3 regions of the Cellulomonas sp. plas2 genome follow, and region 3 is predicted to be linked to each of the others. Evidence: riboswitches for the same ligand, from Rfam matches in the RefSeq annotation. Region 3 holds a riboswitch; each other region holds the start of a gene.
The links. A riboswitch is a leader RNA that binds a small molecule or an ion and turns the genes downstream of it on or off. The one in region 3 is predicted to bind cyclic di-GMP.
Positions count from the first base shown of each region.

Region 1 (3,261 bases), 550 kb from region 3:
CCGGCGACCTCGCGCGGGCCGGCCTCGTCGTCGTCTCCGGCGGCGCGTACGGCATCGACGCGGCGGCGCACCGGGGAGCGCTGGCCGCCGGCGGCACGACGCTCGTCGTCGTCGCCGGCGGGGTCGACCGCCCGTACCCGGCCGGGAACGCGCGGCTGCTCGCGGCGGCCGTCGAGCAGGGCGGGGCCGTCCTCGCGGAGGTGCCGCCCGGCGCGCTGCCGACCCGCACACGGTTCCTGCAGCGCAACCGGCTCATCGCGGCCATCGCCGGCGCGACCGTCGTGGTCGAGGCGGCGTGGCGGTCCGGGGCCCTCAGCACCGCACGCCACGCGGCTGGCCTCCTGCGGCCCGTCGGCGCGGTTCCCGGACCGGTCACGTCGGCGGCGTCGGCGGGCTGCCACCGCATCGTCCGGGAGGAGGCGGCCACGCTCGTGACGGACGCCGACGACGTGCGCGAGCTCGTCGAGCCCGTCGGTACCGTGGACGCGCCGGACGCACCGCCGGACACCGGCGCGCCCCTCACGGGTGCCCCCGCGACGACCAGGGGGCCGGAGGACGTGGACCCCGTCGCCGCCCGGGTGCACGACGCGCTGCCCCGTCGGGTGGCGCGCCCGGACGGCGACGTCGCCGCTGCGGCCGGTGTCACGCTACGGGAGGCGCAGGACGCGCTGGCGGTCCTCGAGCTCGGCGGCTGGGCGCAGCGGACCGCCACCGGGTGGCGCGCGGCCGTCCCGACGTGACGCGCCGTCAGGGCGGGTCGTCTCGGGTCGCGCGGGCGGGGGAGCTGACGTGGCCCGTCCGCGCGCCTCCGTGGTGGGGCGGGGGAGGCGGTCCACAGTGACCCCGTGTCCGACGTCCCCCTGCTGCCGGGCGACCCCGCGCGCGCGCGCCTGCTGGCGGACCTGGCCGAGCACCTCGGCGCCGAGCGGGGCCTGGCACGCCACACCGTGCGCGCCTACCGGGCGGACGTCGACCACCTGCTGTCCCATGCGTTCCGTCGCGGGAGCGCCACGCTGGCCGACGTGGACCTCGCGGTGCTGCGCTCGTGGCTCGCCGCCATGGCGGCGGCGCACCTCAGCCGGGGCACGCTCGCCCGGCGGACGGCGGCGGCGCGCACCTTCTTCGCCTGGGCGCAGCGCACGGGCCGCGTCGCCGTCGACCCCGCCGCCCGCCTGGCCAGCGCCCGGCCCCGCGTGACGCTGCCCACCGTGCTGCCGGCCGCGCAGGTGGCCGCGCTGGTCGACGGCGCGCGCGACCGGGCGGCGGGCGACGACCCCCTCGCCCTGCGGGACTGGGTCGCCCTCGAGCTGCTCTACGGCACCGGGGTCCGCGTGGGGGAGCTGTGCGCGGCCGACGTCGACGACGCCGACCTCGTGGGACGGCTCCTGCGGGTCGTCGGCAAGGGTGACAAGGAGCGGGTCGTGCCGTTCGGCAGGCCTGCCGCCGTGGCGCTCGAGCGGTGGCTCTCGCGCGGCCGGCCCCACCTGGCCGTCGCGGGCTCGCCACCGGCGCTGCTCCTGGGGACGCGGGGCGGGCGCGTGGACCAGCGGCGCATCCGGGCCGTCGTGCACGCGGCCGCCGCCGGTGCCGCCGTCCCCGACGTGGCCCCGCACGCCCTGCGGCACGCGGCGGCCACCCACCTGCTCGAGGGGGGCTCGGACCTGCGGTCGGTGCAGGAGGTCCTCGGTCACGCGTCGCTGGCGACCACGCAGCGGTACACGCACGTGTCCGCCGAGCGCCTGAGGGCCGCCTATCGGCTCGCGCACCCGCGGGCTTGAGCCGCGTCATCCCAGGTGCACCGCCCGGCGCGGGTGAAACCACCGTTCGGTGGGGACAGACCATTGCTCCTGGCTGTGCGGTCGCCTAGAGTCCTCACTGTCAGCGAAACGGCAAACCCTCCGCGAGGGGGGGACGCAAAGCCACGGGACCCTTGAGGTCAGCCGGGCCACCGAACAGACAGGATCGATCATGCCGCAGCCCGGTTCCCTCCTGACCGTGTCCGCCCCGGTCGGGATGTCCCGTGAGACCGCCGCTCTCTCCGTCGCCGCCCGCGTGGCGCCCGCGGTGACCGCGCCGGCCGGCGTCATCCCCGCCCAGCGCACCCCGGCCGAGCTGCCGACGCCCGACGCCCCGCGCTCGGAGGTCGACACGCTCTGGGCGACGTTCAAGGAGACGGGCTGCCGCCGCTCCCGCGAGCAGCTGATCCTCCACTACGCGCCGCTGGTCCAGTCCGTGGCCGGGCGCCTCGGCATGCGGCTGCCGAGCAGCGTCGAGCAGTCCGACCTCGTCTCCTACGGCATGTTCGGCCTCATCGACGCGATCGAGAAGTACGAGACGGACCGCGCCGTGAAGTTCGAGTCGTACGCCGCCGCCCGCATCCGCGGCGCGATCATCGACGAGCTCCGCTCGCTCGACTGGGTCCCGCGGTCCGTCCGCTCGAAGGCGCGCACGCTCGACCGCGCCGTGGCCGACCTCGAGGCGCGCCTGCACCGCACGCCGACGCTGCCCGAGATCGCCGCCGAGCTCGAGCTCCCCGTCGCCGAGGTCCGCGCGACCTACAGCCAGCTCGCCACGACGAACGTGGCCGCGCTCGACGAGCTGCTCGGCGGCGAGGACGGCTCCTCGGCCGCCTCGCTGGGCGACGCCCTGCGCGACGCGCGGGCGGAGGACCCGGCCGGCTCGGTCGAGCAGCAGGAGCAGGCCTTCCTGCTGTCGCGGGCCGTCGAGCAGCTCAGCGAGCGCGAGCGCCTCGTCGTGGTCCTGTACTACTTCGAGGGCCGGACCCTCGCCGAGATCGGCCGCGTCCTCGGCGTGACCGAGTCGCGGATCTCGCAGATGCACACCGCCGCCATCGGCCGGCTGCGCACGCGGCTGACGGACGCCGAGGCGGCCTGACCCGCGACCGGTAGTGGGTCGGCGCACGGATCGGCGCACGGTTCGGCGAACGGATCGACGCCGCCCGCACCGACGGGCCGTGCCGGGCGCTCACCAGGGCAGCAGGACCACCCGCGGCAGCCGTCCCACGAGGGCGCCGGGGTCGAGGTAGCGGTCGCCCTCGCGCACGCCCCAGTGCACGCACCGGTCCGCGCAGTGCGAGGCGCCGGCGGTCGTGACCGTACCCGCCACCGTGCCCACCTCGTCCCCGACCTCCACCACGGTCCCGACCGGGACCGTCGCCGTGACGGGCTCCAGCGTGCTGCGCAGGCCGCCGTCGTGCCGCACCACCACGACCGCGCGCCCCGCGACGACACCCGCGAAGCC
Region 1 is NZ_CM170155.1:2,463,901-2,467,161, reverse strand. It holds gene dprA (DNA-processing protein DprA) at 1-740, shown strand, start outside; gene AC2TDM_RS11055 (tyrosine recombinase XerC) at 846-1,778, shown strand; cyclic di-GMP riboswitch class I at 1,879-1,953, shown strand; gene AC2TDM_RS11050 (FliA/WhiG family RNA polymerase sigma factor) at 1,969-2,895, shown strand; gene AC2TDM_RS11045 (peptidoglycan DD-metalloendopeptidase family protein) at 2,986-3,261, opposite strand, start outside.
Region 1: it holds a riboswitch for cyclic di-GMP, as region 3 does, so the genes downstream of both, AC2TDM_RS11050 (FliA/WhiG family RNA polymerase sigma factor) here and AC2TDM_RS13440 (PKD domain-containing protein) in region 3, are expected to answer to the same signal.

Region 2 (3,261 bases), 1.4 Mb from region 3:
GCGCCCTGGCCCTCGGGGTCTCGGGCTGGGTGCACCTCCGCATCGCGCTCGACCGGCCACCGCTGACGGCCGACGGCGCGCTCACGCTCAGCGGGCTGTTCGCGGCCCAGGCGGCGGTCTGCGCGGTCGTCGTGCTGGCCGTCCTGGGCCGCGGCAGCCGGGCCGCGTGGACGGCGTTCCTCGTCGTGGCGGCCGCGTCGGTCGTCGCCCTCGTCGCGAGCGTCTACGTGCGGGTGCCCGCCATCGGCCCGCTGCCCGCGATGTACGAGCCGCTCTGGTACGGCGACAAGTACGTCGCCGCGGGCTCCGCGGCCGTCGCCGTGGTCGTCGCCCTCGCGGCGCTGGCCGCCCGGGGCCGCCCGCGACGCCGCTGAGCGACCGAGCGGCTCGGAGCCCCCGCTCAGCGCGGCGGCTCGGCGCGCCCGCTCAGCCCACGCGGTGCAGCCAGCGGACGGGGGCGCCGGCGCCGGCGTAACGGAAGGGCTCGAGCTCGTCGTCCCACGCCTGGCCGAGCGCCAGGTCGAGCTCGGCGCGCAGCCGCTGCGGGTCGGCCGCGTGCTCGAGCGCCGCACGCACCCGGTCCTCGGGCACGACGACGTTGCCGTGCACGTCCGTGGCGGCGTGGAAGATGCCGAGCTCCGGCGTGTGGCTCCAGCGCGACCCGTCGGCGCCGGGGCTGGGCTCCTCGGTCACCTCGTAGCGCAGGTGCGCCCAGCCGCGCAGCGCGGACGTCAGGCGCGCCCCGGTGCCTTGCGGGCCCTGCCACGAGAGCTCGCTGCGGTGCAGACCGGGGCCCGCCGGCTGCGGGGTCCAGTCCAGCGCGACGCGCACGCCCAGCACGTTGCCGGCCGCCCACTCGACGTGGGGGCACAGCGCGCGGGGCGCGGAGTGCACGAAAAGAACACCGCGCGTGATCGAGCCTGCCATGCCGTCCTCCTGTCGGTCCGAGATGCGTCTTCCCCAACGACCTCGGTACGACGGGCCGGGACGGCGTGCCCGGCGGTGGCGCGCGGTGCGCCGGGGACAGGATGCACGACCCCGGCCCCCGCGCGCCACCCCTACAGCTGGTCGCGCAGCGCGCGCATGGCCTTTTTGCGGACGGACCGCTCGAGCCGGTCGAGGTAGAGCTTCCCGTCGAGGTGGTCCACCTCGTGCTGCAGGCACCGGGCCATCAGCTCGGTGCCCTCGACGACGACCGGCCGACCGTCGAGGTCCGTGCCCTCGACCCGGGCGTACCAGGCCCGGTGGGTCGGGTACCACAGGCCGGGCACCGAGAGGCAGCCCTCCTCGCCGTCCTGGTACTCGTCCCCGCTCAGCTCGACGATCGTCGGGTTGAGGACGTACCCGACCTCGTCGTCGATGTTCCAGGAGAACGCGCGCAGCGAGACGCCGATCTGGTTGGCCGCCAGCCCCGCGCGTCCCTCGGTGTCGACGGTCTCGAGCAGGTCCTCGACCAGGGCTCGGACCCGCTCGTCGACCTCGCGGATCGGCTCGCAGGGGGTGCGGAGCACGGGGTCGGGGACGACACGGATGTCACGCATGGCCATGCCCCGATCCTCCCACGCGCGGACCCGCACGCCGGCGTCGTGGCCGGCGGGCGGGTGCGCGGCGAGCTCGGGTTCCCGGGGCTCAGTCGGCGGAGGCGGCCTGCTGCGGGACGCCCTGGAGGAGCTGGCGGATCTCCGCCTCGTGGAACCGGCGGTGGCCGCCGAGGGTGCGGACCGCGGAGATCTTGCCGGCCTGGGCCCAGCGCGTGACCGTCTTGGGGTCCACGCGGAAGAGGCTGGCGACCTCGCCCGGCGTGAGGAGCGCGCCCTGGGCGGCCTGGAGCTCGGCGAGGGACGTGGTGGCGGTGCTCATGGGAGCTCTCCTGTCGTTCGGCGGCTCGGCTGACCCGTGGGGCCCCGTGGCTCTGCGTCCCCACCTCGCGGTGGGTTTGCCCTTGTCGCTGACGGCACGAACTATGCCGGAAAGGCGGACATCGCGGCAAGATCCCCCGCCCCGGACGGAAGCGGACGCAACCCCCCGCGGCTGGGCCGTCCGGGTGACCGGTCGAGGGTCGCACGCCTCTCACCGGCGCGGACGTGGCAGGCGCCGGTCGTGTCGACCACCCGTGGTATCACCCGCTGCGGTGGTGTCTCCTCCCCCTCGAGCGGGGCCGACCGGACGAGAGCGGGGTCCACCGGGCACGTGGTCCCGCCGCAAGTGTCAAGGACGGCAGGCCCCCGACCGATGAGGTGACATGCCGCACGGATGCGGCGTGAGAGAGGGGGACGGTCACCATGACGACGACCCTGCACGAGGACGGGTACCGGCGGAGCACGCCGCACCCCGCCGAGGTCGAGCACCGGCCCTGCGCGGGCGCACCCGGCCGCGAGGACCACGAGCCCGTGCTGGACGCGGGCGGCATGACGCTCGACTGGGGCGTCGTCCACGAGGAGGTCGACCTCCGCACGGGCGCGGTGCGCACGGGCGAGTGCTGGGGCCTGGGCAGCGAGCACCACGCCCGGGCCCTGGCCGAGCACATCAACACCGCGTCTCCGGGGCCCGACGAGCAGCTCACCGGCTCCGCGGACGAGCACGGTCGGCGACGGCCGCACGGGCACGCGGCCGTCGAGCGTCGGCACGCGCGCGTCGCGCACCGGTGGGTGGGCGCCGCCGCGGAGGGCACCACGCCCGCCCGACCGGCGCACTGGGACCTCATCGAGACCCTCGTCCTCCAGGTGGCGCGGGCCACGGGCATGCCGGAGAACGCGGTCCGCCTCGGCCTGGGCCTGCCGCTGCCCGACGTCTCCTGAGGGGCGTCGCCGCCGCCCTGCACGGCGCGGGGCCGACTCCCCCGCCACCGCCGGGCGATCGGTGGGGCAGGTGGGGCTTGAACCCACGACCCACGGATTATGAGTCCGCTGCTCTGACCGGCTGAGCTACTGCCCCGTTCGGGTCACGGACGCTACCAGCCGGGGGCGACCGCTCACCGCGCGGCACCCGCTGCCGAACGACAGGACGAGTCGCACGAGCACCCGTGCGCATCAGCCGCCCCCGGTCTGCCGCCCTCGCGCACAGGAGCACCATGAGCCGCACCACCACCGTCACCTCCGGGACGCCCCGCCGCCGCCCGTTCGCGGACCTGTCCGTCCGCTCCAAGCTGCTCGGCCTCGTCGGCGTGTTCTGCGCCGCCGGGCTCGGTCTCGGCACGGCCGCCTACGCCGCGCTGGGCACGGTCTCCGGGCAGACGCAGGACCTGGCGCAGGTGCAGACCGA
Region 2 is NZ_CM170155.1:1,642,322-1,645,582, reverse strand. It holds gene AC2TDM_RS07295 (hypothetical protein) at 1-374, shown strand, start outside; gene AC2TDM_RS07290 (DUF3145 domain-containing protein) at 427-927, opposite strand; gene def (peptide deformylase) at 1,059-1,547, opposite strand; gene AC2TDM_RS07280 (BldC family transcriptional regulator) at 1,630-1,860, opposite strand; cyclic di-GMP riboswitch class I at 1,877-1,951, opposite strand; gene AC2TDM_RS07275 (hypothetical protein) at 2,283-2,798, shown strand; tRNA gene AC2TDM_RS07270 (tRNA-Ile) at 2,861-2,934, opposite strand; gene AC2TDM_RS07265 (methyl-accepting chemotaxis protein) at 3,071-3,261, shown strand, end outside.
Region 2: it holds a riboswitch for cyclic di-GMP, as region 3 does, so the genes downstream of both, AC2TDM_RS07280 (BldC family transcriptional regulator) here and AC2TDM_RS13440 (PKD domain-containing protein) in region 3, are expected to answer to the same signal.

Region 3 (3,261 bases):
CCAGTCCGTGCTGAGGTTCGCGGCCTGCGCCGGGTCGACCGCCGCCTCGCCGTAGAGCGCGATCGTCGAGGACCGGATGAGCACGTGGGCGCCGTAGTCCTGCAGCGCACGCGCCAGCGCCAGGCCCTCGGGCGTCAGCCCGAGCTTCGTGACGTCCACCGTCCCGGGGATCGCGAGCATCGTCCCCATGGGGATCTGGCCGCTGTAGTACAGCGACGCGTCGCCGTCCTGCGTGCGAGCCGGCCACACCGGACCCATCTTCAGCATCTCGTTGGGGATGCCGACGGCGAGCGTGTGCCGGATCGACAGGGAGCGCAGCTCCTCCTTGCGGATGAGCCCGCCGTAGAAGGAGATGCTCGAGGCCCGGGACCCGTCCTTCATGCCGTCGCCGGTCAGATCCGTGCGCACGACCCGCGTCGTGGTCCACGTCAGGGGACCGGTCTGCGTCATCTTGTAGAACTCCCAGCCCCACAGCCCGTCGGGGTCGATGACGCCGACGTGCTTGTCGGTGCCGTAGGTGGGCGCGGTGCCAGCCGGGATCCGGACCTGGTAGACCTTGCCGTCCTTGAGGTTCGTGACGGTCGCGAGCGGGTCCGTCGCCTTCGCACGGAACACGGCGATCGACCAGCGCGTGGAGTTGATGACCGGCGTGCCCGACAGGAACATGCGGGTCCGCGTGTCCGCGGCGGACTCGAAGACCGCGCCGGAGCCGATGGAGGTGTTCCAGAAGGCCGTGCTCGCGAAGGGCTGCAGCGCCGCGACGCGCGTCCCGGCCGGCTTGGTCACCGTGACGGTGCGGGTCGCGCGGGCGGTGGCCCCGCGGTCGTCGGTCACCGTCAGGCCGACGGTGTAGGTCCCGGCGGACGCGTAGGCGTGCTGCGGGGTCGCACCGGTGCCGGTCGACCCGTCGCCGAAGGTCCAGGCGTAGGAGGCGAGGGACCCGTCGGCGTCGCGCGAACCGCCGGCGTCGAGGGTGACGCCGAGGTCCTTGGCGACCGCGGTGAAGGAGGCCGTGGGGGCGACGTTGGGTGCGACCACGACGACGTCGCGGCGCACCTGCGCGGTGGCCCCGTCGTCGTCCACGACGGTGAGGGTCACCGGGTACGTGCCGCCGGTGGCATAGGTGTGCGTCCCCGTCGGGCCGGTCGAGGTGGCGCCGTCGCCGAAGGACCAGGACCAGCTCGAGATCGTCCCGTCGACGTCGGCGGACGCGCTGCCGTCGACCGCCACGGCCAGGTCGCGCACCGACGGCGTGAAGGCGGCGGTCGGCGCCACGTTGGGCGCGACGACCGACGCGGACGTCAGCCCGGACCAGCTCGCCACGAGCTCCTTGGCCGAGGACCCGGCCACGTAGGTGCTCAGGCCCACCCGGCCGGCGGTCTGCAGCCCTGCCGTCGCGTCCTGCGCCGTCACGGTCCACGCGCCCGGCTCGGCCGAGCCCGCCGCCCACACCTTCGCGCGCAGGGTGGTCGGCGCGGTGCCGGTCACCTGCAGCCGCACCACGAGCTTCGCCCCGGGGGCGTAGGCGACACCGGGCACGTCGACCGTGCGCAGCGCCGTCGCCGACCGGCTGAGCTGCAGCTGCAGCGCGCCGGACCAGGTGACGACGACCCGGGCGCGGTAGTCGCCGGCACCGGCGACGCTGCGCCCCAGCACCGAGGCGTACGCGGCGGGCCCGGACCCGGCAGGACGGTCGAGCGCCACCGTCACACGCGTGTCGGCGTCCGTCACGGCTGCGGCGCTGCCCAGGACGGAGGCCGCCGTGGCGCCGGGGCGGACCGTCTGCCGGCCCGTCCCGCCGGACACCGCGTAGGCGACGTCACCGCCGCAGCTCACCCACGAGCCACCGGTCGTCGCGGAGCCCCAGCCACCGGTGAGGGTGCGGGCGAAGCTGTCGACCACCAGCGTCACGGGCGTCGTGGCCGCCGGCAGCACCGACGCTGCGGGGACGGGTGCGGCGGCGTGGACGGGGGCGACGGCGCCGGCGACGAGCGCCAGCGCGAGCGTCGTGGTGCCGATGAGGCTGACCGGGTGCCGGGCGGGGGTGCCCGCGGGCGCGGTCGAGGACGGTCGGGTGCGGATCACCGGTGCTCCATCTCGTTCGGTAGCCAGGCTGACCACGGGGGTCCCTCGGCTTTGCGTCCCCGCCTCGCGACGGGTTTGCCGTTGTCGTGTGGTGGCTCCCCGTCTCCTTCGGCAGCGGCAGCGGCGGACTTCACCCACGGCCCGTCACTCGTCCGGGGGTTCCTCGGGTCCACGGCGGCCGGCGGCGACCCTGCTGAGGCGTCCACATGCTGGACTCCAGCCGCCGCGACCCGCGTGTGTTGGGTCACAGGAAGGTCACGGCCGGGGGTGCGGGTGCCCGAGAGCGCCCTCGGGCACGCGTGGAGCGGTGGTCGAGGGCGCGCGACGACGACCTCGGGGCGTGAGCAGGGGTGACACACCGGCCGAGCCCTCGACCGCGGCCGCCGCGTATAGCACCACGGACCCGTTCCGGCGTGCCCCGGGGCCGACTTTCACCCGCTGACCGCCGGTGCGCCCGGTGGCACGGCGGGGTTCTCGGCGCGCCGGAGCCCCCGTACGGTCGACCCGCCCCGCCCCGGCGGCGGCACCACCATGACCCTGCCCCGTCTCCGGCGCGCACCGCTGCGCCGCTCGAGGAGTTGCTCGTGCCCTTCGGCCTCCCCACGACGAACCGTTCCGTCGCCTCCGTCCCGTCCGGTCCTGCCGATGGACGGTCCTCCCGACGACCGGCGACCGTCCGCGCCGGCGGGCTGTCCCTCGCGGCCGTCCTGCTCGCCACCGGCGCCACGACGGCCGCCGCGTCCTCCGCCGTCGCCGCCGACACCGAGGCGGTGGCGCAGGACGCCTTCTCCCGGGAGCTGGGCGACGGCTGGGGCCCCGCCCAGCAGGGAGGGACCTGGAGCGACGACGAGAGCGGCGCCTGGTACTACGTCACCGGTGGTGCCGGTCGCCACACGGTCGGCAGCGGCGTCACGGCCGCCTCGCTCCTGCACGACGTGTCGCGGACGGCCACGGACACCCGGGCCACCGTCCGGACGAACCGTGCGGCCGGCGCAGGTCCCGCCGTCTACGCCTCGGTCCTGGGCCGCGCGGTCCCCGGCGCCGGCGACTACCGCGCCCGTCTCGTCGTGACGTGGGAGGGCGCGCTCGAGCTGCGCCTGGCACAGGCCGGCACGACGCTCGCGAGCGCCCCGCTCGACGCGGACTACGCGCCGGACGCGAACTACGAGGTGCGGC
Region 3 is NZ_CM170155.1:3,012,864-3,016,124, forward strand. It holds gene AC2TDM_RS13440 (PKD domain-containing protein) at 1-2,085, opposite strand, end outside; cyclic di-GMP riboswitch class I at 2,101-2,175, opposite strand; gene AC2TDM_RS13445 (hypothetical protein) at 2,670-3,261, shown strand, end outside.